DNA from 3 places in the Paenibacillus borealis genome. Region 3 is predicted to be linked to each of the others. Evidence: riboswitches for the same ligand, from Rfam matches in the RefSeq annotation. Region 3 holds a riboswitch; each other region holds the start of a gene.
The links. Region 3 has a riboswitch for cyclic di-GMP ahead of PBOR_RS36750 (anti-repressor SinI family protein). Riboswitches for the same ligand answer to the same signal wherever they lie in the genome.

Region 1: another riboswitch for cyclic di-GMP. It lies ahead of PBOR_RS33245 (flagellar assembly protein A); the one in region 3 lies ahead of PBOR_RS36750 (anti-repressor SinI family protein).
Region 2: another riboswitch for cyclic di-GMP. It lies ahead of PBOR_RS36765 (choice-of-anchor A family protein); the one in region 3 lies ahead of PBOR_RS36750 (anti-repressor SinI family protein).

What each region holds. Positions count from the first base shown of each region.
Region 1 is NZ_CP009285.1:7,817,158-7,826,855, forward strand. It holds gene PBOR_RS33230 (ABC transporter ATP-binding protein) at 1-338, opposite strand, end outside; gene PBOR_RS33235 (ABC transporter substrate-binding protein) at 352-1,365, opposite strand; gene biuH (biuret amidohydrolase) at 1,434-2,117, opposite strand; cyclic di-GMP riboswitch class I at 2,637-2,730, shown strand; gene PBOR_RS33245 (flagellar assembly protein A) at 2,833-4,458, shown strand; gene PBOR_RS33250 (DMT family transporter) at 4,526-5,443, opposite strand; gene PBOR_RS33255 (LysR family transcriptional regulator) at 5,540-6,469, shown strand; gene PBOR_RS33260 (aldo/keto reductase) at 6,475-7,449, shown strand; gene hcp (hydroxylamine reductase) at 7,954-9,606, opposite strand.
Region 2 is NZ_CP009285.1:577,062-586,759, forward strand. It holds gene PBOR_RS37590 (choice-of-anchor A family protein) at 1-1,450, shown strand, start outside; cyclic di-GMP riboswitch class I at 1,953-2,042, shown strand; gene PBOR_RS36765 (choice-of-anchor A family protein) at 2,123-3,985, shown strand; gene PBOR_RS02505 (alpha/beta hydrolase) at 4,261-5,226, shown strand; gene PBOR_RS02510 (inositol monophosphatase family protein) at 5,280-6,092, shown strand; gene PBOR_RS02515 (HD-GYP domain-containing protein) at 6,635-8,170, shown strand; gene PBOR_RS02520 (NusG domain II-containing protein) at 8,380-8,769, shown strand; gene PBOR_RS02525 (Gx transporter family protein) at 8,753-9,316, shown strand; gene PBOR_RS02530 (ATP-binding cassette domain-containing protein) at 9,336-9,698, shown strand, end outside.
Region 3 is NZ_CP009285.1:451,713-461,410, reverse strand. It holds gene PBOR_RS02005 (aldo/keto reductase) at 1-561, shown strand, start outside; gene PBOR_RS02000 (PspC-like choline-binding domain-containing protein) at 960-2,165, shown strand; gene sipW (signal peptidase I SipW) at 2,189-2,785, shown strand; gene PBOR_RS01990 (TasA family protein) at 2,885-3,481, shown strand; gene PBOR_RS01985 (TasA family protein) at 3,556-4,146, shown strand; gene PBOR_RS01980 (helix-turn-helix domain-containing protein) at 4,323-4,655, shown strand; gene PBOR_RS36750 (anti-repressor SinI family protein) at 4,805-4,954, opposite strand; cyclic di-GMP riboswitch class I at 4,983-5,067, opposite strand; gene PBOR_RS01975 (2-oxoglutarate dehydrogenase E1 component) at 5,582-8,449, shown strand; gene odhB (2-oxoglutarate dehydrogenase complex dihydrolipoyllysine-residue succinyltransferase) at 8,508-9,698, shown strand, end outside.

The sequences.
Region 1 (9,698 bases), 790 kb from region 3:
AGGGGCAGCATGACATTCTGCAGGGCACTGAGCCATGGCATCAGGACAGGCTTTTGAAAGACCATGCCCAGCGACAGGTCCGGGGAGGAATATGCAACTTCCCCGCCTCCTTCCGGGCTTAGCAGCCGCAGCATCAGCCGCAGTGTTGTTGATTTCCCGCAGCCGCTCGGTCCGAGAATGGAGATGAATTCATTGCGGTATACGTCAAGACTGACATTATCAAGCACAGGCACATTGCCGAAGGAAAGCGAGCAATTGCGCAAGGAGAGCATCGTGTCCCGGGTACCGGGATTCTTCACAGGGGCGGAATCCATCTGTTCTTTCATCGCTGTTGTCATACCGGTTCCCTCCTTATTTCAAGTACTCATTGGTGAACAATGAGCCGATGTCCTGCTGCTTCTTCACAAAGCCCAGATCGATAAGATTCTGCTGCAGCGTCTCCCACGCCGCTTCGTCCATCGAGCCGAGCGGAAGCTTTTCCGGCTCAAGCAGCGGAATGCTGGCCTTCATCATGCTGACTTCATGCGCAAGATCAAGCTTTTCTCCATATTTCAGGCCGAATTCCGCCGCTTCCTCAGGGTGCTCCATCGCATAATCCCAGCCCTTCATGGAGGCCTGTACGAAACTCTGGACCATTTCCGGATCCTTCTCAATCACAGACTCCGTGGTAAACAGGGTGTCGGCATAGAAATTAATGCCATAGTCGTTCGGGTCGATAATATTGACTTCCTCGCCCTGCTCCTGCACAGCCAGCACCTCATTAATTACATATCCGGGCCATGCCTTGACCTGGCCGGTCAGCAGGGGGCTGAGATCATATTTGATCGGCATCTCTTCGATTTGCGAGGTTTCGATGCCTGCGCTTTTTTCCATAGCACGGAAGGTCAGCTCTTCATTGCCGCCGAGCTTGATGCCCACCTTTTGGCCGACAAGCTCTTCCATTGTGGTGATACCGGATTCTTTAAGCGTGAACATTACAAACGGGGTTTTGCGGTATATTGCAGATAACGCCTTAACCGGTACGCCTTTTTCTCTGGCGATGATGATCTGGTCAGCACCGGTTACCCCGAACTCCTCACTGCCCGAAGCGACCATCTGTACCGCCGGAAAATCCGAGCCTCCCGGCCGAATCTCCACATCCAGCCCCGCTTCCTTATAGAAGCCCTTTTCAACTGCGGTATAGAACCCGGCAAACTGCGCCTGATGAATCCACTTCAGCCTCAGAACAACCTTCTTAAGCTCACCGGAGCCTTCTGCCCCCTGTCCCTCAGCCTTGCCGGTATCCGAATTGTTGCCGCAGGCTGTAATGAGCAGCATTAGTGAAGTAAGCAGGATGAGCGCTTTGGTTCTGGACTTGTTCCACATGGTGATTCCCCCGTTATGATGTGATTTGGAATACTGGTCATTCGTAATTCGTAATTAGGATCTAGTAGTTAGAATTGCTCAAGCGCCTTCAGCACCGCTTGCGAATCACTCACACTGCCAAAGACACCGCCCTGCATTTTGACCATATTCAGCGCTGCCAGGTGATTGGCATAATCCGTAGCACCCGTGCAATCCTCCAGGATCAGGCATTCATAACCGCGGTCATTGGCTTCGCGCATCGTCGTGTGTACACAGACATCCGTCGTGATTCCGGTCAGAATCAGATGGGTAATCCCTTTATTCTTCAGTATCAAATCCAGGTCCGTAGCATAAAAGCTGCCTTTACCCGGCTTGTCGATAATGTGCTCGCCCGCTACAGGTGCCAGTTCATCAATGATCTGCCAGCCGCGCTCGCCCCGTACGAGAATCCGTCCCGCCGGTCCTTCCGAGCCGATCTCAGCGCCGATCTGTCTGCTCCGCCACCGTTTATTCGCCGGCAGATCGGACAGATCCGGCTTATGGCCTTCCCGGGTATGGATAACGGTGAATCCGTTAATTTCCCGGATGCGTGCCAGCAGCCGCCCAATCGGCTGAATGGCTCTGGCTGTTAATGAGAGGTCGTAGCCCATTCTCTCCACGTAACCGCCTTTGCCGCAGAAATCCGTCTGCATGTCGATAATCATCAGTGCCGTCTTCGCCGGATCAAGGACGCCGTCATAGGGCCAGGTGTAAGGTGCTGCTGTAATCTGCATGGTTCATGCTCCCCTTCCAGAATTCAATGCATGTATTTAATGTTATGTTTATTAACACTAATTTCTTATTTCCTGCTGTTTGTTAGATTATATTACAACAAATTTGCAATGTCTTCGTTTTTATTACGAAATAATATGCTAATTGTTTGTGTTTTTCTACATATATAACATAAACATTACATACAAACCCCGAATTAACTCCATTTATTTATTGAAAAAAGCCGCCCAACACAGGCAGCCTCAGCAGCAGTCCGTTCTCCAGATCAAAGATCCGGCTGTTCCGGCAGAGCAGACTCCTCCCATAAGCTGTAAGCGCTGGGAAACCAGTTTTTCAGGTAAGATAGAGCTGCACATTTCAAGATTATTAATAGATTGGCAGAATACAGTTGAAAAATAGCTCCTTAAGTACTAGAATTAAGCTTGTTTGCAGAAGTTCCTGCAGCCCAGGAACCAGTTATGACCTTTTTTGTCGATTGCGGTCGATTTAAAATGCCTCATGCTGAGTGTATATCATTGATCTATTTCTAAAGGCAAACTTCCTGAAAGGGTAGGACGCAAAGCAATGGGCCTAAGGACGCCGGGAATCCGCGTTTATGGTCGCCAGGCTGCCAATAGAGACCACGTAAGCCAGCTGTCACCGGGGGACCTCCCAGGCTTTATGATGCTCTTTTCTGTACGAATGCCATTGATTATACGAAAAAGCGAGGTTAAGACAATGCTGCAGCAATTCATCGAACCAACCCGATATGATTTCGTGGAATCCTTGATGCTTGAACGCACCGGCTTTCTGGATTCTTTCTCCGTAGAGGGCCAGCCTTCCGGCGGGACAGACGGAGATAAGAATGGAATCATCCTCGTGCAGAATAATCAGATTTTCATCACTCCCCCGCTCTCCGGCGGCAAACCGGCCCGGATCTCTGCTGTTCATCCCGTAGTGCTGAAGATTAACTGGAAGACCGTTACGGAGCCTACAGAGGTTACCTCAGCGGATTATATCACCTGGGAGATCTGCGAGAAGCCGCAGTATCAAATCACCGTTTCACCCGACAAGCTCAAAGTTCACTTCACCTTGTACCGTGCAGAGAAGTACGCCTGGAATCTGGTCAACTGCCCGGCTTCTTTCGAAGCCGCAGTGCGTGCCGAGCCTAACCGGGCGCTGCTGCTGTCCACGCTCACCATAGAACAGATTCTCTCTTCGCTGGATAACCGTTCAATTCTGCGTAATCTGAATATCCCGGCCTTATACGCCGAACTGAACAACCCTACATATCTCCCCGTCTGCATCGCAGAAGGGAGAGCCCCGCTGCCCGGTAAGGAATCCCGGATTCAGCTGTCGCTTCCGGAGCATACGCTCACAGGCAATGGTATGCTCCGGGAAGGCCGGACTGCGGAATCTGCAGATTCCTTAGATTATCTCCGGTTTCCGGGAGCACCCTTCGCCAGAGAAGGAGAGGTCTTTGCCCGCAAATTGCCGCCCGAAGAGGGAATTCCCGGATTCGACGTAGAGGGAGGAGTACTATCCCCCCCTCCACCGCAGGATATTTATTTCGCAGCCGGAGAACATGCACAGCTTCTTCCAAACGGTGACATTGCGGCTCTGCGTACGGGCAGACCCCGCATCTGCGGAGACTCCAGCTGTGTCATAACCTGCGATTTCCCTGCCGTATGCCTCATCACCAGGGAGATGGCAGCAACCGCCAGTGAGATTATGTTCGCAGGTGACATCGTCGTACCGGCGGATATTGAAGGCCCTATGCGGATTGAAGCGTTAGGGAATGTGTATGTCTACGGCAACGTCCGCCAATCTACAATTACGGCTACCGGCAGTATCTATATAAGCGGTCAGGTAACCGGCTGCAGCCTGTACACCGGACTTGCCGGAGTAGAGCAGCACCGCCTGCACCGCTTCTCCAGTCTGCTGCTGACAGAGGTTGCCGGACTGCGGGAAGCCGCCCGGCTGCTGGCCAAGAACGTAGAATCCCGCCAGCAATCCGTGAAGTACGGTCTGGTTGTTATGCTGCTGCTGGAGGATAAATACAGCCATATAGAGTGTCTGATCAGCGATCTTAAAACTGCGCTGCTATGCATGGACGGCTCTTCCCAGCCCGCTTCGGAGCAGCTTAAGCAGATGCTGGAGGTCTTTGCCCATCCGGGACAGTTCACTGAATTTATCACAGACAGTGTTCTGAACAGCTTCTCCAGACTGCTGCGCAATCTCTGTGAAGACATTGAGCTGCTCCAGGAGGAGTATGCTGTCATTAATATCGCCCGGTCGCATGACAGTATCCTGAATCCCGGCGGAGAACTGATCCTGCGGGACGCGGACGCAGAAACGGTCTAAGCCTGCTGTAATGTAACCCCTGACAAGTAAAAACGGCTGCCCCTCTTCTGAGGGAGCAGCCGTTTGTTTATTCTTTGCCCAGCCCGGGTACCGGGGGCTGCACGATCCGCCCGGCAGCCCGGCCCAGCCTGACATTTACCAGAATAATGCTGCTCACAATCAGCAGCATACCAATGACCAGATTCATCGTAATCTGTTCATGCAATAGAACGACACTTGAGCCGATGGAGATCAGCGGAATCAGAAAGGTGAAGGAGCCTACCTTGCCGGCTTCCCCTTCGTTGATCAGCTTGAAGTATACCATCCAGCCCAGAGCAATCACGAAGACCGCGATGAAGAGTGTATTCACTATAAAGGGAGGGCTCCAGGTAATATCCGCCCAGCTCTCTGAAGCCGAGCCTGCCGCCAGCAGGATTACTCCGCCGATCATGATCTGCATCGCGGTCATCCACAGCATATCTACTCTGGCTGCATTGCGTTTGGTGTACACCGTAGCCAGCGCCCAGCTGAGTGCACTGGCCAAGGCCAGCAGCACGCCTACAGGCGAAATACTTCCGGTTAATCCCCCAAGGCTTAATGAGGCTACCCCGAGGAAGCCGATGACCAGTCCGGCGATCTTAAGTCCATACATCCGCTCACCCAGCCAGATCCAGGCAAAGATCCCGAGCAGCACCGGCTGCAGGAATACAATAGCCGAGAATAATCCGGACGGCACGTACTGCAGGCCAATCGTCTGGAAGCCATAGTAGAAGACGATACTGAGGAAGGCCGACACCAGATAGACGGGCCAGAGCTGCCTGAAATTCAGCTGTTTCCGCTTAGGCAGAGCCGCGATGACCAGTATAATACCGGCAATGACTGTCCGGATTCCGGCGAACAGCAAGGGCGGAGCGTACGTTAAGGCAATTTTGGAGAGCGGCCAGTTAATGCCCCAGACAATAACCAGGAACACTAACAAGCCGATGGTTTGCTTCCGCTTCTGCATAAGTTCACCTCTTGTTATGATTTCTTCCCAAATGATACAATAGATTCAGTCATAATTGAAATGAATTATAATCATGAGGGGCATACCAGATTAGTTATGAACAACACTCAAATTCGCCTGTTTGTCTTAATTGCCGAAAGCCGCAGCTTCACCAAAGCCGGTCTTGCGCTGAATATGACCCAGCCCGCAGTCAGCCGGGCCATTTCCGCACTCGAAGCCGAGCTGGACGTGAAGCTGATGCTGCGCGACCGGCGCAGCGGACTGATGCTTACCGATATCGGCAAGCGGGTACTGGTCATCTGCCGCGGGATTCTCAGCGGCCTCGATAAGATTGACCAGGAGATTGCTGCCGAGAAAGGCCTGGAGAAGGGCCAGATCCGCATCGGCGCCTTTCCGGTCGCCGCTGCCTATTTTGTCCCGAAGATTATCAGTGCTATCACTGCCCGATACCCCGGAATTGAGATCAGCCTGTATGAGGGCTCCGTCGCCGAGGTGAAGGACTGGCTGGCCTCACGGTTCATTGATGTGGGTCTGATGATTCCCCCGGTCGAAGAATTCGCCTCCCTGCCGCTGTTCCGGGAGAAGCTCTATGCCGTATTGCCCGGCAGTCACCCGCTTCATCAGAAGCGGATCGTCTGTGTGAAGGATCTGGAAGCCGAGCCCATGCTGCTCTGCAGATCGGGCTACGAGCCTCCGGTAGTGGACTTATTTCACCGGGCAGGCAGCATGCTGAATGTGAAATACGAGGTCAACAGCTACATCACCGCACTGAATATGATCCAGGAGGGTCTCGCCGTCGGTGTGATGTCACAGCTCTCTCTCTTGTCGCTGCCGCCGAATGTCGTGGTCCGGGAGCTGTCGCCTGATGCTTACCGCGATATTCATATCGCAGTCCATTCTCTGGAGGAGACCTCCATTGCCGTACAATTATTTATCGATACTGCACTGCAGCTGTTCTCCGGTAATGAAGCCCCTCCGCCGTCTCCGGCTGTTGCCGGCCTAACTAACGATACCGATAAGGAGTGATTAACATGGAATATAAGCGTCTCGGAAATAGCGGCCTGCAGGTTTCTGCGCTGGGCCTTGGAACCAACTCGTTTGGCAAAAGGGCGGATCAGGAGACCTCGATCCGTATCATTCATGCCGCAATGGATCAGGGCATTAACTTCATCGATACCGCCAACATCTATGCCGGCTCGGAGTCGGAGAGGATTATCGGCCTCGCCCTGGAGGGCAGACGCCATGAAGCCGTCCTGGCTACCAAAGCCGGCCTGCCGAAGCATGACGGGCCAGACGGCAGCGGCTCTTCCCGCCGCCATCTGATGCAGGAGCTGGAAGGCAGCCTGCGGCGGCTGAAGACGGATCATGTGGATCTGTATCAGATCCACGCCTTCGATCCCTATACACCGCTGGAGGAAACGCTGCGCACCCTCGATGATATGATCTCATCGGGCAAAGTGCGTTATATCGGGGCTTCCAATTATGCCGCCTGGGAGCTGATGAAGGCGCTGGGCATCAGCGAAGCGCACAACTGGGCCAAATATGTCTCCATCCAGTGCAGCTATTCGCTTGCCGACCGCACACCTGAAGCAGAGCTGCTTCCGCTGTGTCTGGATCAGGGACTCGGCATCATCCCGTACTTCCCGCTTGCCGGCGGCATCCTCACCGGCAAATATGCCGGCAGCGGCAGTGCCCCTGCCGGTTCCAGAGCGGAAACCGATCCGAACTTCCGCCGCTTCCTTACCCCTGGACGCATCTCGCTCGGGGAACAGGTTAGTAGTATAGCGGAAGAGCTAGGGACTTCACCTGCAGCGCTGTCTCTGGCCTGGCTGATGAGCAGACCGGCCGTCTCCACGGTGATCGTCGGCGCCACCCGGGTAGAGCAGGTGGAGCATAACCTGCAGAGTCTCTCCGTCCAGCCGGATGCAGCAACGCTTGAGAAGCTGGACCAGGCCAGCGCCGCCTTCCGCAGCGGGGAGCCGTTCGCCGTCTACCGGCTGCCTTAACAGCGGCCAGCTGGACGCACCAAAGTGGGCCCATGGTATACCGTGGGCCCACTTTTTTTGCGTTACATAGACAAACCCCGCTTTAATCAACCATCAGACAAGTTACCGGCCCGCTGTGGGACTAGCAGAATACGGCATACATCAGATCCTCACACTTATCTTATTGCCGGCAGAATGAAGACCATGAAGTAAGCATTGCATACATAAGTGTTGTACGTTCTACAACTTTGATTCATAGATATCCCGGTGTGGCGGAGGATTGTTGTAAGAAATACAAGAATTGTTCCTGCTAAGCCGCATGGAGTAGGCGAAATACTGCCTTTTATACAACAATTATAGATTTGGGCCGGTTTAACGGGCAAAATGTTGTATTCCGTGCAGGATTTTAGAATAGTACCGGATCTCTGTCACCAATAGGAAGAATCCGAAAATATCTGGCAAGCGCGGTCATCCGGAGGTCTTGTAAGACACAGCACCGCAGGTTAGACAGTCAATGATTCTCTTTTACACCGCGGCAATAAAACGCTCCATGTCTTCCTGTACGGTGGTAATACCGCCGATGCCAAAGCTGTCTACCAGCACCTTAGCTACATTAGGTGACAGGAATGCCGGAAATGTTGGTCCGAGGTGAATGTTCTTCACGCCCAGATGCAGCAGCGCCAGCAGCACAATTACTGCCTTTTGTTCATACCAGGCAATATTATAGGCGATTGGAAGATCGTTGATATCCTCCAGGCCGAAGACTTCCTTCAGCTTCAGCGCTATAACCACTAGCGAATAGGAATCGTTGCACTGGCCTGCATCAAGCACGCGGGGAATTCCGCCGATGTCGCCAAGCGCCAGCTTATTATATTTGTATTTGGCACAGCCTGCGGTAAGAATCACCGTATCCTCAGGCAGCTCCGCCGCGAAGTCTGTATAATAGCTGCGGCTCTTCATCCGTCCGTCACAGCCGGCCATGACGAAGAACTGTTTGATTGCGCCGCTCTGGACGGCCCCGACTACCTGATCTGCCACATTCATGACCGCCGCATGGGCAAAGCCGCCGATAATTTCACCCGTCTCGATTTCTACCGGAGCACTGCAGCCTTTGGCCTGCTCAATCAGAGCCGAGAAGTCCTTCACCCCGTCCGCTCCCGCAGCAATATGCTGAATTCCCGGATAACCTGTGTTGCCTGTTGTGTACAACCGGTTCTTATAGCTCTCTTTAGGCGGTACGATGCAGTTCGTAGTCATCAGAACCGGGCCGCCAAAGCTGTCGAATTCTTCCGTCTGCTTCCACCAGGCGTTGCCGTAGTTGCCCACGAAGTGGCTGTACTTCTTGAAGGCCGGATAATAGTGGGCCGGCAGCATTTCACTGTGCGTGTATACATCGACTCCGGTACCCTCCGTCTGCTTCAGCAGCTCCTCCATATCCTTGAGGTCATGTCCGCTGATCAGAATGCCGGGGTTCGTGCCCACACCAATATTCACTTTGGTAATCTCCGGGCTGCCGTAAGCTGCCGTGTTCGCACGGTCAAGCAGTGCCATTACATCCACGCCGAACTTGCCGCATTCCAGGACCAGAGCAGTCAGCTCGCCCCCGCCCAGGTTGTCATCCAGCACGGCCGTCAGGCCTTTTTCCATAAAAGCATGTGCGCCTGCTTCGTAGAATCCCAACACCGCTGCATGCTCCATATAAGCTGCCATTCCCTTCAGACCATAGGTCAGCAGCTCACGCAGAGAGCGGATATCCTCATGCTCTGTAGCAAGCACACCTACGGTTGCCGCCTTGTGCATCAAATCTTCATCCGTAATAGCACTCCATAGGGCTGCATCATGTTCTGACAGATACGCGATCACTCCGGCATCCGCAATTCTGCTGCGCCAGTTATCCCGCAGGGCAAGCCCCTCCCGGATCTTGGCAGTGAAGTATTCCGGTACAAAATTAGCATTGGTAATCGTTGCGAATAAGCTCTCTATAATAAATTTCTCTGTTACCGGATCGGTAATACCCAGCTCACGGCCGCTGCGCGCGAAGACCGCAATACCTTTGAGCGTATACACCAGAAGATCCTGCAGATTGGCTACGTCACTGGTCTTGCCGCATACCCCCTGAATCGTACAACCCGTTCCCTTAGCTGCCTCCTGGCACTGAAAACAAAACATGTCGCTCATTACTCATTCACTCCTCATCATGAATTGGATAGCTGGACAGGACAGCTCGGCGTCCCGCCTTTACAGTTACCAGTAATTGTAGTAGACTTTCG
Region 2 (9,698 bases), 130 kb from region 3:
GCCGACGGTCGAGCCAACACCAACGCCAACAGCAGCACCGACACCAACGCCAACGGCAGAGCCAACACCAACGCCAACGGCCGAACCAACACCAACGCCAACAGCAGCACCGACACCAACACCAACGGCCGCACCAACACCAACGCCAACGGCCGAACCAACGCCGACACCAACGGCAGAACCGACACCAACGCCAACGGTAGAGCCAACACCAACACCAACGGCAGCACCAACGCCAACGCCGACGGTCGAGCCAACACCAACGCCAACAGCAGCACCAACGCCAACGCCGACGGTCGAGCCAACACCAACGCCAACAGCAGCACCGACACCAACGCCAACGGCAGAGCCAACACCAACGCCAACGGCAGAGCCAACACCGACGCCAACAGCAGCACCGACACCGACGCCGACGGCCGAGCCAACACCAACGCCAACAGCAGCACCGACACCAACACCGACGGCCGAACCGACACCAACACCAACGCCGGCACCAACGGCCGAGCCAACACCAACGCCAACGGCCGAGCCAACACCAACGCCAACAGCAGCACCGACACCAACGCCAACGGCCGAACCAACACCAACGCCAACAGCAGCACCGACACCAACACCGACGGCCGAACCGACACCAACACCAACGCCGACGGCCGAACCAACACCAACGCCAACAGTAGCACCGACACCAACGCCAACGGCCGAACCAACACCAACGCCAACGGTAGAACCAACACCAACGCCAACAGCTGAACCAACACCAACGCCAACAGCTGAACCAACACCAACGCCAACGGCCGAACCAACACCAACACCAACACCAACGCCAACGCCAACGGTAGAGCCGACACCAACACCAACACCAACGCCAACGGTAGAGCCGACACCAACACCAACACCAACGCCAACGGTAGAGCCGACACCAACACCAACGCCGACGGTAGAGCCGACACCAACACCAACGCCAACGGTAGAGCCGACACCGACACCAACGCCGACGGTAGAGCCAACACCAACACCGACACCGACGGTAGAGCCAACGCCTACTCCGACACCAACACCAGCACCGACATCACCACCGGCACCAGTGCCATCGTCTGCACCGCCTGTCTTTATTAATGTAGTGCCGACGCCGACTCCAATAATCGGTTATATCGTAAATCCCGATACAATAATCATTGATGATCCGCTGCCTTTGGGCCCTGTGGCAACAGCAACACCTCAGCCGTTAGTGGTGAAACCAAGCCTAACCCCAACACCATCAGTAACACCAAGCCCGACGCCGGTTGTGACCATCATTGATGAAAATATTCCGTTAGGCAATGTGCCTGCGGATGCTACGCTGCCGAAGACTGGTGAATCAAGTCCGGCTCCTTATTATTTGGTTGGTATAGCTCTTGCAGGATTGGGGATATTCCTTAGTAGAAGATCCAGAACAGATAAACGTAAATAAATGCAATCCGTAAGATCTTTATGAAAGATTGTTGGTAGCACCGCTGAATCGGGAAAAGGCTGCTTTGGGAGAAGACGTTCTCCCGAAGCAGCCTTTTTTATAACAATATATATTTATTTCTATATTTCTCGTGAAAGCGAATGTGCTAAGGGAAACGGAGTTGCGATTTTACGGCTGTCAGAGTTATTATTTAAGTTTAAATTTACAATATGAAAATTAGTTCTTTTTACATAGTTTCAAAAATACTATAAAGTCGAATCCGAGGGAGTATAGGGATTAGGGTTTTGGGCGGAAAGACTAAGCTTTCTATTGAAAAAACCTTTTGTAACAGTACTTTGGAGCGGATCGGTAGATATAATCTATTGCCAAATGTTTCAAAGGATTTCGTTGACAATAAGCCTAGATAGCGGATAAACTAAAATTAGTTCTAAAGTAACTAATGTCATAGACTTTAGTATGGAAGTTTGATTTAGTACATAATTTCACAATCTAATAGTTCACTGACGTATAAACGCAAACCGTTCGAAAGAACGGGACGCAAAGTCCAGGAGTCTAAAGCGCGATGAAGCGCAACGATCGTCCGACTGCCGTAAAGAGAGTATCCCTCTTTCCGGCGGTCTTTTTTTGTTATAAACGTGGCCTATATCTATATTAACTGTGAGGTGAGTCTGTATGTTCCAATTAACTAAATTCAAGCGTCTTATGGTGTTCGGACTTATAACAGTTCTGATTGTTGGAGGCGGCGGAATCATTTCACTGGGGAGCATTTCAGTTAGAGCCGAGGGGGCTTCTCTGCCGGGCAATGCGTCCAAGTATAATGTGTTCATATTGGGAAGTGTCGATGCCTACAGAAGCGATATTGAAGGCAGATTAGCCGCAGGCGGAAATGTGAAACTAAGTGAGGGTTACTCGGTGGGGCACAAACTAAGCTCTCAGGAAACGCAGGAGGCTTATTCTCTTGTTGCCGGGGGCGATCTTTACTATGAACGTGGAGAAACTGTCGGAGACGCGGTGTACGGCGGGAAATACAGCGGTAGCGGCGGCCCCCGTAATGGTACAGGAACCTTACAGCTGATAGCGAACGCCATAGACTTCACAGCCGAATTCGGCTTGCTCCGTGATAAATCGCAGCAGCTTGCAGGGCTTCCTACAAATAGTACTACAACTGACGATTATGGCAGTCTGATTCTCGTAGGTACAAATTCAGATGTTAACGTATTTGTTGTCAATGGCAGTAAGCTGTCTAGTGCTAATGGGCTGAGAATCGAGATTCCCAGCGGTTCGACGGCTGTAGTAAATGTATCGGGCACTTCAGTTACGATGAAAAATATGGGCATTAGAATTAATGGCAGTGATAATAAGGACAACTCTATGAATAGCAAAGTGCTATATAACTTCAGTCAGGCAACCCATCTTCAAATTGAGAGTATCGGAGTTATGGGTTCTATACTGGCTCCATATGCCTCCATTCAATTCAATAATGGTCAAATCAACGGAAATTTGATCGGAGCTTCGCTCTCAGGAACAGGAGAATCTCACCATGTTCCTTATAAAGGGCAAGATCCGCCGGAATCAACAGCAACGCCGGCAGTGACGCCGACGCCAACAGCGACACCGACGCCGGAATCAACAGCAACGCCGGCAGTGACGCCGACGCCAACAGCAACACCGACGCCGGAATCAACAGCAACACCGACACCAGAAGCAACGGCAACACCGACACCAGAAGCAACGGCAACACCGACAACAACGCCAACGGCAACGCCGACAATAGCTCCAACGGCGACACCGACAGCGGTACCGACACCAGAAGCAACAGCAACACCAACAGCAACAGCAACGCCAACAACAACGCCGACAGCGGCGGCAACACCGACAACAACGCCAACGGCGACACCGACAGCGGTACCGACACCAGAAGCAACACCAACACCAACAGCAACGGCAACACCAACACCAGCGCCGACGGCAACGCCGACAACAGCGCCGACGGCAACGCCGACAGCAGCACCAACGGCAACGCCGACAACAGCGACACCAACGGCAACGCCGACAACAGCGCCGACGGCAACGCCGACAGCGGCACCAACGGCAACGCCGACAACAGCACCAACGGCGACACCAACAACAGTGCCGACCGCAGCACCAACGGCAACCAGCACGAGCGTATTTGTTCCAAGCTTCGTGTTTCCGACATCAACTGCTCCGGTAGTGATTGGGACTATTGTGACTGATACTACTATCAATGATGACCCTGTTCCTCTGGGGCCGGCGGCATCACCTGTTGTGACGGTGCTGCCAACAGCGCCACAGCCGGTTGTAGCGGAGCCTACACCAGCACCTGCACCAGCGGCGGGACCGTCGCCTGAAGAAATCATTATCGATGACGAGATTCCTCTCGGCAGTGTGACTGCAGAGCAAACCCTGCCGCAGACGGGTGAATCAAGTCCTGCACCGTACTATATTACCGGTATCGCCCTTGCCGGTCTGGGCCTGCTTCTTAGAAGAACGGCCAGGGCGAACAAGCGAAAATGATTCACTTAAACGAAGAACATCAGGGTAAAAAGTGATTAAGCCGCTGTTTTTGGACGAAGGCTGCTGCCGGAGAGATATTCTCCAGGAAGCAGCCTTTTTGTATACGGGTGGCGTATTCTATCTGTAGCTTACCACTTGGGTGAAGAAGGTAATGCCGGACTCCCGGCAGTGTTTTTAGTTGAACGGATACCGTGCTATACTAGGCTCAAATTATTCATAAGCAAAAATTCACATTCCCTTAAAGGGAGGGTTGCTTACTGAGAGGGGGAACGATTATGTGGAGTATATACCTGCTAGTAATACTGGCTGTTGTTGCCGGGATTGTGGCGTATGCCGGATTCTATTTCTATGGAGTGGCTATTAAGCGGGCTCCCAAGGAATTCCTTGGCAAGACACCGGATTTGAAGGTGGACCCGCCGGTAGCCGGAGCTTCGTGGGGGGAAGGTGCGGAGTGGGTGGCGCGGCAGAACTTCCGGGAAGTGGAGCTGGTCTCGGAAGATGGCCTGAAGCTGAGAGGCTACTATCTGGCTTCAGAGCGTGCTGCGGGCCGTACCGTAATCATTGCCCACGGTTATTCCGGCAAAGCTAAGGATATGGGGGCAACCGCCAAAAACTATTATGACAACCTAGGATATAATGTGCTGCTGCCCGACGCCAGAGGCCACGGGAAGAGCGAAGGGGACTACATTGGCTTCGGTTGGCCGGAGCGCCGTGATTATCTGCAATGGATCGGGTTCGTTCTGAAGGAGACTGGGCCGGAAGCGCAAATTGTACTGCATGGCGTATCTATGGGCGGAGCGACGGTACTGATGACGGCTGGAGAAGAGCTTCCTCCGCAGGTCAAATCCATTGTTGCTGATTGCGGATATACTTCGGTCAAAGCACAGCTGTCCTACCAGCTGTGGCGGATGTATCATCTGCCAAGCTTCCCCTTTGTGCAGAGTGCCAGCCTGGTAACCCGGATGAAGGCCGGTTATTATTTCGGCGAAGCTTCAGCGCTGAAGCAGGTGCGCAAAGCCCGGGTGCCGATTTTATTTATTCACGGAGATGCGGATAAGTTTGTACCTTTTGCTATGATGGATGAGCTGTATAGTGCCTGCAAGAGTCCGAAGGAGAAGCTGGTGGTGCATGGAGCGGGGCATGGTCTTGCCTATGATACGGATAAAAAGGAATATGTTCGCACTGTAGGCGAATTCGTGGAACGATATATACACAGCTGTTCAGAGGAAATAAAGTATTAGACTGGCAGAAATGCTCAATAAGATTACGCACTGTAAGGAGGAATGGGAACGGAATGAATTTTGACCTTCGAGAATTAGCGTTGTTTGCAGAACAGGCTGTAACAAAAGCAGGTGACACAATTTCCGGATTGCGCAGTCGGGAACAAATTGAAGTGAATTTCAAGGATGATGGTGAACTTGTGACATCTGCTGATTTACTATCGGAAAGAATCATTCAAGAAGCCATAATAGGTAAATTTCAAGGTCATCGAATTCTTTCGGAAGAAAATGGAGTACATAACTGGGATGATTTCAAGTTTGACGGTCCGGTTTGGGTGATTGATCCCTTAGATGGAACGGTTAATTTTGCCCGGAACCTACCGCATTACGGCCTTTCATTGGCTTTTGCCCTTGATGGCGTAGTCCTGGCAGGAGCAGTATATGCGCCAGATTTGAACTGTACTTATGTTGGGATTAAAGGGAGAGGCTCCTATTGCAATGGTGAGCGTTTACGAACTCGTACATGTACTTCACTATTAGATGCTGTCATTGGCACAGGTTTTCCTCATGATCCGGCCAAAGTGCAGCCGGCAATCGAAAGAGTGAACCGGCTCAGAAGAAACTGCCGTGACATTAGGCGTTTTGCTGCGCCAACAGTAGACATTTGTTATGTGGCGTCCGGAAAATTAGATGCGCATACGGAAAGTCTTTCACCGTGGGACGTAGCCGCCGCAGGCTTGATTGCACGGGAGGCGGGCGCATTGAGTTGCAATGTACAAGGGGTGCCAGATGACATTCCTGCTGAACTTTATGGTGAAGAGGTCGTATTCACGACACCTGGAATCTTCGGGGATCTCTTGACATTATTGCGGAAGGAATCAGAATAAAAGGCTCAGTGTCCTTCAACATTGTTGTACGTGTGATTCAGTCTGAAAAAGTCCCCGGAACGTAGACGCGCCCGATATCCGCAAACAGCGGGTATCGGGCGCTTATTATGTTCCACACATGGGGCCTTTCCCTGCGTCAGGGAAGCAGCACAGCCATGTCTTATCGGTATATGAATCCCCCGCCGTTTGTTAGCGAAACGGGTGTCGTTGTTCCTTGTTTATTTCCAGCAGCCGTGTGGCGAGAGAAATCCTTCCAATACGACAAAAGCCCTACCTCTCTTTTGTCCTTGCGGCTCCGTGGCCGCGCCAGTGCGAATCGGAATGCTATGTTCGAATTTAATCTCATAAAAAGGAAGAGTACTGCAAGAAAACGTAAGATTTAGTGTCCAAACTGCCGATAATAGAGACAAGTGATTTATCGGCCTGACATCTTCTTGATGGGGATAAACATACTCGAAAACAAATATTCTATTATTATAACATGTGTCATATAGGAATGCAAGCGGATATTGGGCTGAGGCCGGGACGGGAATGATGGACAGATGAGACTATACAGAATATTCATTAAAAATCAGATCCGGAATTATATATTCGGCTCAGTAGTAGCGGTGCTGGCAGTAGGAAGTCTGATTCTGCTATCATCTCTGGAGATAAGCAGCATAGAATATTTCCGGCTCTTGCTTGTGCTCGGGCTGTCATTTATTATCATGGCGGTCATGGAGATTGGTGTTTTTCTCAATCAGATCAGACCGATCCGCACAGCACTGTATGAAGAAAACCTGACATTGCCAATGCTGGAAGAAGCGTATCTGCATACACATCAGATGCCGAGGCGTGCCGTTCAGCGGATTATGGGGCCGCATCTTCTGGGCCTCTCCCTGCCGGCCTGCCTGATGACATTCTGGATGATTTACAATGGCTGGATTACGGTTCCGTATTTCTATCTGATCCTGGCTGTGTGCGGAGCCATTCTTGTGGCATGCATGCATGCGCTAATTGAATTTTTCCTGACCTGTACGGCCATTATTCCGCTGATCAAAGAATTCAGAAACCGGGCGCTGGAGCAGTATGGTATTGATTTCTCTTTGGAAGGCCATGTATTTGTGCCGATCCGTCCCAAATTTCTGGTAAGCTGTATGCTAATCGGCACATTTCCGCTATTTCTGTTTATCATGGCTACGCAAATCCGTCTGCATGGTAATGGAGGTCCTGTAGGAGTGGTCGGACTTCAAAGCTACTGGGCGTGGGCGAGTATGGTGCTGCTGATCGGAACCCTTTTCTCATCGATAGCGGCCTGGCTTCTGACGAACAGTGTGCAGCATCCTATTAATGAGCTGTATCAGGCGATGAACCATGTAAGGGACGGCAATCTGATCCAGGTACAGGATGAGTACTCCGATGAATTCTCCAAGCTTGTCGCAGGATTTAATATGATGGTGCGGGGGCTGCAGACCCGGGAACAACAGAGCAGGCAGCTGCTTGACAGCTACTTCACTACACTGGCCGTGGCGCTGGATGCCCGTGATCCTTACACCGCAGGGCATTCACTGCGTGTCGCGGAATACTCGGTCATTATCGGCCAGCTGGCCGGACTCACCGGGCAGCAGCTGGATGATTTACGCAAGACGGCCCTGCTGCATGATATTGGCAAGATTGGGGTGAGGGACAGCATCCTGTTCAAGGAAGAAGCCCTTACGGATGAGGAGTTCGACCAGATTAAGAGCCATCCTGTGTTAGGAGAGAATATTTTGCGGCAGATTGAACCGGTAGAAAAAATGGCACCCTATCTGGGAGGCGTCCGTTCCCATCATGAGCGCTATGACGGTAAAGGATATCCGGACGGTCTTGCCGGTACGGATATTCCTTTACATGGCCGGATTATCGCTGTGGCGGATGCCTATGATGCTATGACCTCTAACCGTCCTTACCGCAAAGGGATGGATCACGACCGGGCGCTGGCTATTCTGGAGCAGGGAAGGGGCACTCAATGGGACCCGGAATTTGCCGGACTATTTCTGGCGTACTTTGGACGGAAGCCGGAACCTCTTCAGACAGGTTATCCAATCAAAACAGGATAAGGATGTGCGGTGTTAAACCAGTTATCCTTATATTTCTTGCTGAAGCGGATGCCATCCAGTTTATGGAGGGTTCCGCTTCTGCTTTGCGTGCCTATTTTGTGAACTGCCATTGAAATGCGACAATTAACGACTACATTCATTGAAGGATTGAGGGCGGACCGTTATAATTATTAAGTCTGGATTTTAATTAAAAAATAAGGGAGATTTCTATGAAACGCGCAGATGTGCTGCTGATTTCTATCGTTCTGATTGCTGCGCTCGCTTTTCTCGTGCCGAGATGGCTGTCAAACGATGCTGATAAAGGTGGGCCCGGCAAGGAACTTACGGCCAATATAACGGTAGACGGCAAGCTGTTCAAAACAGTCACGCTTACCAAAGAAGAGCAAACCATTGATATCCGTACAGAACGCGGCTATAACATTTTGAAGGTGCATGATTATGGGATTGAGATGTACGATGCGGATTGTCCCGATCAGGTATGCCTCGGCTTTGGATTTATCACTCTGCCGAAGCAGACCATAGTATGCCTTCCGCACCGGGTATTAGTTGAAATTGCAAGTGCGTCGGGGGAGGATGAAGTAGATGCCTATGTCCAGTAGTGAATCAGCTACAGCGCTGAAACGGACGGTCATTATTGCGATCTTCGCTGCCGTAGCCGTAGTGCTGAGTATTGTCGAGGCTCAGATTCCGCTTGCAGGAATGGGGCTGATGCCCGGGGCCAAGCTGGGTTTCGCCAATATTATGATTTTGACCTGTATTTACTTTTTGCGTGGACGAGATGTGTTCGTGCTGGTCATTCTGAAGACGCTGCTGACCGCATTTCTGCTCGGCACACTATCCAGTCTGCTCTTCAGCCTGTTCGGCTCGCTGTTCAGCTTTATAGTCATGTTCGCGCTCGTGAAGCTCGGCGGCAAGAAGTTCAGTGTGATCGGAATCAGTATTGCAGGGGGACTAGCTCATAATACCGGCCAGTTGCTTGCGGCGTCGTTTGTTTTCAATTCAACGAGTATTTTCTACTACTTGCCGATTCTGCTGATTACCGGGATCGTAACGGGGATTGCTGTCGGCTTTGCCGTCCGGTATGTCGTAGCCTCTCTGTCCAAAATATCCTTGTTTGAAGAGTTCCTGAACGGACCGGGCCACTAGCAGCGGAAGGATGACTAACATGAATCAATCGTACAAAGATACAGAGGCTGGTGAGGAACCGGCCGTTATTACGCTTGCAGGGGTCTCCTTCGGATATGATCCGGAGCATCCGATTCTCCATGATATTAACGTGTCTATTCCGCAGGGCCAATGGGTAAGCATTGTCGGACCTAACGGCTGCGGGAAGTCTACGCTCGTTAAGCTTTTGAATGCCTTGTTGCCGAAGAGTGCCGGGGAGATCTCTGTCTGCGGTCATACGCTGCAGGAAGAGACAATCGGGGCCATCCGGCATTGCATCGGGATGGTATTTCAGAATCCGGATAACCAGTTCATCGGGCAGACGGTAGAGGAAGATATCCTTTTCGGCCTCGAAGGCCTGTGT
Region 3 (9,698 bases):
ATGGACCCCGAGGAAGTTGCCGAAGCTCTGCGCCAGCTTAAGGCGTCCGGCAAGGTGCGCCACTTCGGCGTCTCCAATATGAGCGCTGCCCAGATCAAACTGCTGGAGACCTATTGTGACGAGCCTTTCATCGTCAATCAGCTGCATATGAGCCTGGCCAAGATCAGCTGGGTCGATGCCGTACTCAGCGTGAACCGGGAACAGTGGAAAGACCTCACGTTTCCTGAGGGCACAATAGAGTATTGCCGCGCGGGGAATATCCAGCTTCAGGCCTGGGGCCCGCTGGCCCAGGGGCTGTTCAGCGGCCGGCCGCTTGAAGGACAGCCGGAGAACGTAGTGAATACAGCTTCCAGAGTGCGGGCACTTGCTGATGAGAAGAATACAACACCTGAAGCCATCGTTCTGGCCTGGCTGATGACGCATCCCGCAGCCATCCAGCCTGTAATCGGCACCGTGAATCCGCTGCGCATCGCAGCCTGCGGTGGGGCCGATGAGATTGAACTCTCCCGCAAGGAATGGTACGAGCTGTATGTCAGCTCGCGCGGAGAAAAGCTGCCTTAAGCAGTTGACTTCACTACAAGCGGAAACATATATTTTTCATTTTTCATAAGGGTATGCTATCTGCATTTATTACTGCGGATAGCATACCCTTTTTTGTTCTCAATAAAGAACATTTGTGAAAAACAGCGATATATGGAGTTAATTTAAGATAATCAAATGCATTTGTGCTTTATTGCGAACAATTCGCCTAAATTGGCATTTTTCTTTTGCAGGGTGCGCAGTGTATGATTTCATTACGAAAACGTTCTTAATAAAGAACGAATATAACGAATAACCATTAGTAAGCCATGAGAGGGGGCCTACCTTTGTACCCCAGATCTGCCAAACGGCGTAAACGGAAATACACGAAACTCGTTCTTCGGATCCTGCAATCCGGTGTGGCTGTATCTGTTCTTATAATGTATACATCCAATCAGATTGGCAGTACCTACGGAGGATTCAATACTTCCCAGGAACAGGACACCTCCATAGAGCTTTGCTCCGTATTCCCGGGCCAGATTGAACAGCTGCTGTCGGACTTCAGCGGGCATATCCGCACAATCACCCAGCTGAAGTCGTCTCTGGGCAGCCACAGTACGAGCGGAAACTATAACGCTCCCCCGATCTCTGAAGCACTGTCGGCGGAGGAACTGGATCAGGTCTCTAGTGAGATCTCGGAACAAATCCGCCTGGCAAGCGATACAGTTAGCGCACTGGATACACAGCTGAGCTTCAATGCAGGTATCTGGCAGCAAATTCTGCAGGAAATTGGCAGTGCAGCAGCCATTCTGCACCAACTCGGAGGATATATGGTGAATCTCGAACCAAACTGCCTGGAAATCCGTGATGCCCAGTTCTTCGAACAGCTGCAGGAAGGTCTCTATCAAAGCGGAGTGTTGTCAGAATCCCTGATGGATACATTAACGGGCATTGTGCAATATCTGAATACGATTCATGATATCGGCGGCTCGCTGCCGACCGGCAATCCGGACCGGGTGCTTCTCCGGCAAGAAAGCTTCGGCTTCCCTGCAGAGGAACCGATCTTCTCATTTATGGCCAGAGCCTACCAGGCCGATTCGGATGTATCTCCCGCCCTGCAGTCAAGCTACGATCAGTTAAGTGCAGAATTAACAGCTTCCAGGGACAACCTTTCTTCCGCAATCACTACGCTGCAGGAACAGCAGGTACAAATTGCTGAAGCAAAGACAGCGCTGGAGGAGAAGGCCAAGGCCGAGGAAGCGGAGCGGCTGGCGCTTGAAAAAGCTAAGGCTGAGGAAGCGGAACGGCTGGCACTGGAGAAGCAGAAACAGGATGCAGCCGACGAAGCCCTGAAACAGGAGAAGGATCAACCCAAGAATAATCCGCCCGCAGCGGGTATTCCGGGAGAGGATAGTAACATCGGGGAACCTGCTATAGAAGCTCCTGAGGGAGATAAGCCGGCTCCGACACCAGTACCGGGTGCAGAGGTTAACGCCCCGCCTGCCACACCGGCAACACCGGAAGCTAATCTTCCAGAGGCTTCTCCAGCGGTAGAATCACCTGAGGTTCTCCCTGATAGCGATAAAGATACCGCGCAGCCAACAGCTGCAGCCATACCTGCAGCAACACCAGGCTCCATAATTTGATACCAGCAAAGGCGGCGAATAATATGAACATCAAAAAGATAGCCAGCACCACTTTGTCCACACTGATATTTATAGTTTTTCTGGTGCTGGTAACAGCAGTAGTCATCTCTAAAGCCTCCGGAGGTGAACCTTCCTTCTTCGGCTATCAGATCAAGACGGTGTTATCCGGATCCATGGAGCCGGGCATCCAGACCGGATCGATCGTAGCCATCAAGCCGGGCGGGGATATGACCCGGTTTCAAAAGGGCGATGTGATTACATTCATGAATCCCGACAACCTCCTGATTACGCACCGCGTTGTCGACGCTTCAATAAACACTGCCATAGGCGAGGCCACCTATACCACCAAAGGCGACAATAACGATGCAGCCGATACCTCGGCGGTCAGCTCAACGAATATTGTTGGCCAATATACCGGCGTAACTGTCCCTTATGTGGGATATGCCATGAACTTTGCGGTCTCCAAAGCCGGAAGTGTACTGCTGATGATTGTACCAGGACTGCTCCTGCTCCTCTATGCGCTGTACTCCTCCTGGAAAGCCGTTGCGGCACTGGAGAAGAAGAATGCAGGGCCATCCGCGACCGGCGGACCGGATACCCTTCCAGACATTGTGCAATAAACCGATTGTCCTCTCCCGTTTACGAAACGCGGAGCAACAATAAATTTTCCCGGAAGACAGGCAACGACAAAAAAAGAACCATGAGAGAGGGATGAACAAATGAACGTTAAAAAAACATTAGGTCTCGGCGTTGTATCGGCAGCATTAGGATTAACCCTGGTCGGCGGGGGAACCTTCGCTTACTTCAGCAGTACCTCCACCACTGCTGCTTCTTTTAACAACGGAACTTTACTTCTTAATTCGGACCCCTCCGTTATTGTCAATCTCAGCAATCTTAAGCCAGGGGATACGATCCTAAGAGATTTCAAATTGAAAAATGACGGAACGCTCAATATTCCCAAAGTTGTTCTGCGCACCTCGTCAGTCATTACAGATGCCCAGGGAGATAACGGCGCCCATAATCTCAAAGACGATATTATCGTGACCTTCCTTGTTAACAAGGATAAGGTAACATCGCCTGTCCTGGTCATTTCACTGTCCGACCTGGAGCAGCAAAGTCCGGATCTTGTAGCTAAGGGAATTCTCGGGGGAATCTTTGGTGTAGAAAACGGAGGCATTAAAGCAGGCACTTCAGATAATCTGAGCGTACAGTTTGCCTTTAAGGAAACCTTCCAGCCGCAAAACTATTATCAAGGCGATACCCTGGCACTGACCCTGAACTTCGAAGCCAATCAGGAAAAAGGCGCTCTCAAATAATAGTCCGGCCAGTATGATTCGAACCTGATAACCAATCTCAAAAAAACATAATATAATCGAGGAGGAAATTAATTATGGGTATCAAGAAAACATTGGGTCTTGGCGTAGCATCGGCAGCACTGGGGTTGTCTTTAATCGGAGGGGGCACCTTCGCTTACTTCAGTTCCACAGCAACCAGCACAGCAACCTTCGCGGCAGGCACTCTGAAGCTCGGCTCTTCCTTCAATACACCTGTTGCCCTGACCAATCTGAAACCGGGCGATTACACCGTTCGCACCTTCACATTGTCCAATGACGGCACCCTGGATATCAAACTCCTTAAGCTTGCCACCAGCTACACTGTAACTGATTCGAAGGGCGATAATGCCGGCCAGGATCTTGGAGATCACTTCAAAGTTAAACTTCTCGATAGTACTTATACCAGCGGCTCCCTTAGCGGTCATGTATTGTCCGAGATCTCCCTGAAGGATCTGAAGAACACATCCAGCTATGATCTCGTAGCGGCGGGTGTACTGCCTGGAGGTATTGCTGCTACCCAATCCAAAACCTTCAAGATTGCTTTCGAATTCGTTGACAATACACTGGATCAGAATATCTTCCAAGGTGACGGCTTAGCGCTGAACTGGACATTCGATGCTACGCAAGGTTTGGGAGAAGCCAAATAAAGCTATTAAACTATAGACACAAAACGGCATATCCTCCCTCACCCGGGCTGGATATGCCGTTTTGTCTCTCCCCGGCCGTCAGCTTCCGTCAGGAACAATGATTTTTGTCGGTTTTGCGAATTTTTGTTATACTGATAACAAAAAGTACGGAGGGCGTTGTAATCGTGTCTGATAACATGGGAAGCCGCATCCATAGGCTCCGTCTGGAGAAGGGTTATTCTTTATCCGAGCTAGCGGATAAGGCTGACGTGGCGAAATCATACTTAAGTAATGTTGAGCGGAATATTCAATCCAACCCCTCCATTCAATTTATCGAAAAAATTGCCGATGCGCTTCAGGTATCTATTCACGCATTACTTTATGGCGGACTTGCAGAGACTGCAGAACCTGCTCTTGATGGAGAATGGTTCCGGCTGGTACAGGAAGCGATGGCCTCAGGTATAAGCAAACGTGAATTCAAGGAATTTCTCGATTACCAGAAATGGCGGCTGGATCAGAAGGATAACTGAAATAACCCCACAATGTGAGGCAGCAGCTTCAATGATTACTCAGGTACTTTGCGGGGACCCCGAAACAACATGTAAATTCAAACAGAGAAGGGCACAGCGTGTAGACCGCTGTGCCCTTCTCTGTATGTATCCGTACATTGCTGAATGCCCTACATCGCCTGGAGTGCCTTTTCAGTAAAAAAACGGCGAATCTCATCCGCCTGGATGCCAGCCTGCTTAGCAGACATCAGCAAATACACCCATTCTAAATCAAGATCAACTGCCTGCAGTTCGTCATTCCCCTGGTTGGACTTATCCAAGAAATCTCCTCCTAGAATTTTCGCGTCCCCAGGCAGTCCGGCCATCATAGTATTTCTACTTTAGATCCGAGACTTTGTGCCCCTGCCTTTCGGCAGGTTTACCCTTTACTGGACCCTTTACATGAAAGGATCTGGCAAGAATCGATGAAACCGTTCTCCGCAATAACATTATACAAGAACGAACACGAAAAGTGTGTCGTTTTCTGGAATTTTTTTATGTTAAGTTGTGAAGAACCTTAGCTAAAATTGCCAATGGCTTGTATAAATAATTCCAATTTCATTTCAAAAGGCCCAAATCGGTGTAAATATATTAATAGGTATTAATCCCGCAACACAATATAGAAGTAATTACCCATTTCCATGATTTACAATCACCTGAATCCTTAATTTTTTTTGATTTTAACGATATTTCATTCCCCCGGCTTCACCCGGAGAATTTATGATTGTTCCGTATGAATACCCTATTGAATCATACCGTTTTGCGAACGGATTGCACGAAAGTATGAATTGATTACCCTGCCGGAAAGTAGCACAATAAGATGAGAATGAAACCGCAAACATCGCAGCTCCGCTAAGCGGTGTTCCTATATACCGCATGTGGAGTTTATCCGTTAGGAGGACCTATTCATGGCCGTCAAAGATCCCTATAACGCATCTGTCTGGAGCAAGTATTACGGTCCCAATCTGGGCTACATCCAGGAGAAATACGAGCAGTTTGTCAAGGACCCCTCATCTGTAGAACAACATTACCGCGATCTGTTTACCGTATCCGGCCCGCCTCCCCTGGCACCGGATGCCGTCAAGACTCCACAGCCTGCCGTTTCCGGAGATGCGGAATGGCTTAAGAAGGCTGTTAAAGCTTCCAAGCTGATGGCCAACATCCGGATATACGGCCATATGGCTGCTGATATCGATCCGCTCGAGCGGAGCAGCAACCCTATGGCGAAATGGCTGGAGATCGAAACCTATGAGCTGACGCGCGAGGATCTGAACGCGCTCCCTGCTTCTCTGATCTGGGAGAATGCCCCTGACGGTGTGCATACGGCAATGGATGCCGTCCACAGAATGCGCCAGGCTTACACTCAGACCATTGCCTATGAATTCGGGCATGTGCATGACGAACGTGAGCTGCGCTGGCTCAACAGCCAGGCAGAATCCACAACATCGCCTGCTCCGCTGAACAATACGGAACGCAAAGAGCTGCTGAAACGCCTGATTCAGGTAGAGCAGTTCGAGACCTTCCTCCACAAGACATTTGTTGGCCAGAAGCGCTTCAGCCTCGAAGGCAATGATGCCCTCGTGCCTATGCTGGATGAAATTGTCCGTGCTGCCGCACATGACGGCGCAGAGCATATCCTGATGGGTATGGCCCACCGCGGAAGACTTAATGTGCTTGCCCACATTCTGGGCAAACCTTATGATATTATTTTCTCGGAATTCCACCATTCGCCGAACAAGGAGCTGTTCCCGTCTGAAGGCTCCATGGGTGTCACCTACGGCTGGACCGGGGATGTGAAATACCATCTTGGCGCCGACCGCGCCGTCCGCGAAGGCGAAACCGTGCGTACCCGCATCACGCTTGCGAACAACCCGAGCCATCTCGAGTTCGTGAATCCGGTCGTTGAAGGCTTCACGCGTGCTGCCCAGGAAGAACGGGGTACCCCGGGCCTGCCTAAGCTGAATACGAACAAAGCCATGGCCGTGCTTATGCATGGCGATGCCGCCTTCCCTGGTGAAGGCATTGTCGCCGAAACACTTAATATCGGCAAATTGACAGGTTATCAGAATGGCGGGACCGTGCATATTATCGTCAATAACCGGATCGGCTTCACCACCGAAAGTGAAGATTCCCGCTCCACGCATTATGCCAGCGATCTGGCCAAAGGCTACGAGATTCCGGTAGTGCATGTCAACGCCGATGATCCCGAGGCTTGTATTGCAGCTGTCCGTATGGCCAGTGCTTACCGCCATTTGTTCAAAAAGGATTTCCTGATTGATCTGATCGGCTACCGCCGCCACGGACATAATGAAATGGATGATCCGGAAACCACCCAGCCGATGGTCTATGGCAAGGTCCGCAACCACCCTACCGTCTACCGTGTGTATGCCGAGCGCCTGCAGCGCGAGAAGGTTGTTACCGAAGAAGATGTGAAGAGCATGATTGCCGAGGCTGAGAATGTGCTGCAGCAGGCCTTCGAGCAGATGAAGGAAGGGAAGCAGAAGAACGCCGAGTCTAAGACCTCGGTCGCCCTGGATACAGGTACACCAGTGCACCGCCCTACAGCGGTTCCGCTGGCCAGCCTGCAGGAGATTAACCGCGAGCTGCTGAGCGTACCGGATGGCTTCACGGTCTATCCGAAGCTGGAGCGGATTCTGCAGCGGCGCAAGGATGCGCTGAATGACGGTGAACGGGTGGACTGGGCGCTGGCCGAGACTCTGGCCTTCGCTACTATTCTGAAGGACGGTACACCGATCCGCCTCAGCGGACAGGATTCCCAGCGCGGTACCTTCGCCCACCGTCACCTTGTACTGCATGACAGCGAGAGCGGAGCACTCTTCTCCCCTCTTCATCAGCTTAAGGATTCCCGCGCCTCCTTCGGCGTCTACAACAGCCCGCTGTCAGAAGCCTCTGTTCTCGGCTATGAATACGGCTATAATGTATTTGCACCGGAGACCTTCGTGCTCTGGGAAGCGCAATACGGCGACTTCGCCAATGCCGCCCAGGTTATTATAGACCAGTTCATCTCCGCCGGACGCGCCAAGTGGACACAACGCAGCAATCTTGCGATTCTCCTGCCGCATGGATATGAAGGCCAGGGACCGGAACACTCCAGCGGCAGGCTGGAACGTTATCTGCAGCTCTCCGCTGAGGAGAACTGGACCGTAGCCAACCTGACCAGCGCCGCCCAGTATTTCCATCTGCTGCGCCGCCAGGCAGCACTCTGCGGACAGCCGGATGCCCGGCCGCTGGTGATCATGGCACCGAAGAGCCTGATCCGCAATCCGCGCAGCACTTCGGCCGGTGCCGATCTCGCCTCCGGCAGCTTCCAGCCGGTGCTTCCGGAACCGCTGCTCGGCAGCAAGCCCGAAGAAGTCAAGCGCCTGGTGGTATGCAGCGGTAAGGTCGCCATCGACCTGCAGACGGAGCTGGAAGCCGCCCGCGGACAGGACTTCTCCTGGCTGCATATTCTCCGCCTGGAGCAGCTGTACCCGTTCCCGGAACGTGAGCTTGGCGCACATCTCAGCTCGTTCCGCTCCCTGCAGGAAATCATCTGGGTGCAGGAAGAACCGAAGAATATGGGCGGGTGGAGCTACGCCGAACCCCGGCTGCGCGCCATTGCCCCGCAGAATGTTGCTGTCCAGTATATCGGCCGTCCGGAGCGTTCCAGCCCGGCCAGCGGTTATGCGGATGTGCACAGCTTCGAGCAGCGGCGCATCGTTAGGGAAGCCCTGAAATTGAACGCTCAAATACAAGCACCAGTACCGTCTTCCTGACTGCAGCAAGGCGGTCTCACGATAACGTAAATCACTATATTTGGGGAGGTAACGGCCTGTGTCCGAAATTAAAGTACCCGATCTGGGCGAATCCATTTCCGAGGGAACGATCTACAAATGGCTGGTTAAAGAGGGCGACACTGTCGGCCAAGGCGATGTGCTCGCAGAGCTTGAGACCGACAAGGTCAACCTGGAGATCAGTGCCGAGGAGGATGGTGTCATCTCCTCCATCCTGCGCCAGGCAGGCGAGAACGTTGCTGTTGGCGAAGCCATCGGCATTATCGGCAGCGCCGATGGTGCGGCAGTAGCCGCAGGCGGCGGCAAGCCGGAAGCAGCGGGCGCACCGCAGGGCGGCAGTGCCGCTAACGGCGAAAAGCCGGAAGCGGTTAGTGCTGCGCCGGTCAGCAGCGCGCCTGCAGCGGCAGAACCTGCGGCCGCTGCGGTAGCGGCCCCGGCCGCAACCGAAGGTGCGGCCGCAGGCGCTGCGGCCCTGGCTTCGCCGGGGGCGCGCAAGCTGGCCCGGGAGCGGGGCATCGACCTCGGCGAGGTCAGTGCCCGCGACCCCATCGGCCGGATCGGCCAGGCCGATGTGAACGGCCATGGCGCAGCCGTGCCGGAGGCCGCTGCGCCGGCAGCTCCGGCGGCGGCTGTGCGGCCGGAGCCGGTGAAGCCGCCCGCGCCGGCGGGCAAGGCGCCGCACGCCGAGGACGGCAAAGCGACCGAGCGCAAGCGCATGTCGCGCAGACGGCTGACGATTGCCAGCCGCCTGGTTGAAGCGCAGCAGACGGCTGCCATGCTGACCACCTTCAACGAGGTGGACATGACTGCTATTCTCGACATCCGCAAACGCCGCAAGGATGCCTTCAAAGAGAAGCATGATGTCGGACTCGGCTTCATGTCCTTCTTCACCAAAGCTGTAATTGGCGCACTCAAGGCTTATCCGCTGCTGAATGCCGAGATCGACGGCGAGGATCTCCTGCTGAAGAAGTACTATGACATCGGCATTGCCGTAGCCGCCAAAGAAGGACTGGTCGTGCCTGTCGTCCGCGATGCCGACCGGCTCAGCTTCCCGGAAATCGAGCGCAAGATCGGCGAGCTCGCCTCCAAAGCGCGCGCCAACACGCTCAGTCTGCCTGAGCTGCAGGGCGGTACCTTCACGATCACTAACGGTGGTGTATTTGGATCTCTGCTGTCTACGCCAATCCTCAATACACCGCAGGTCGGCATTCTCGGCATGCATAAGATCCAG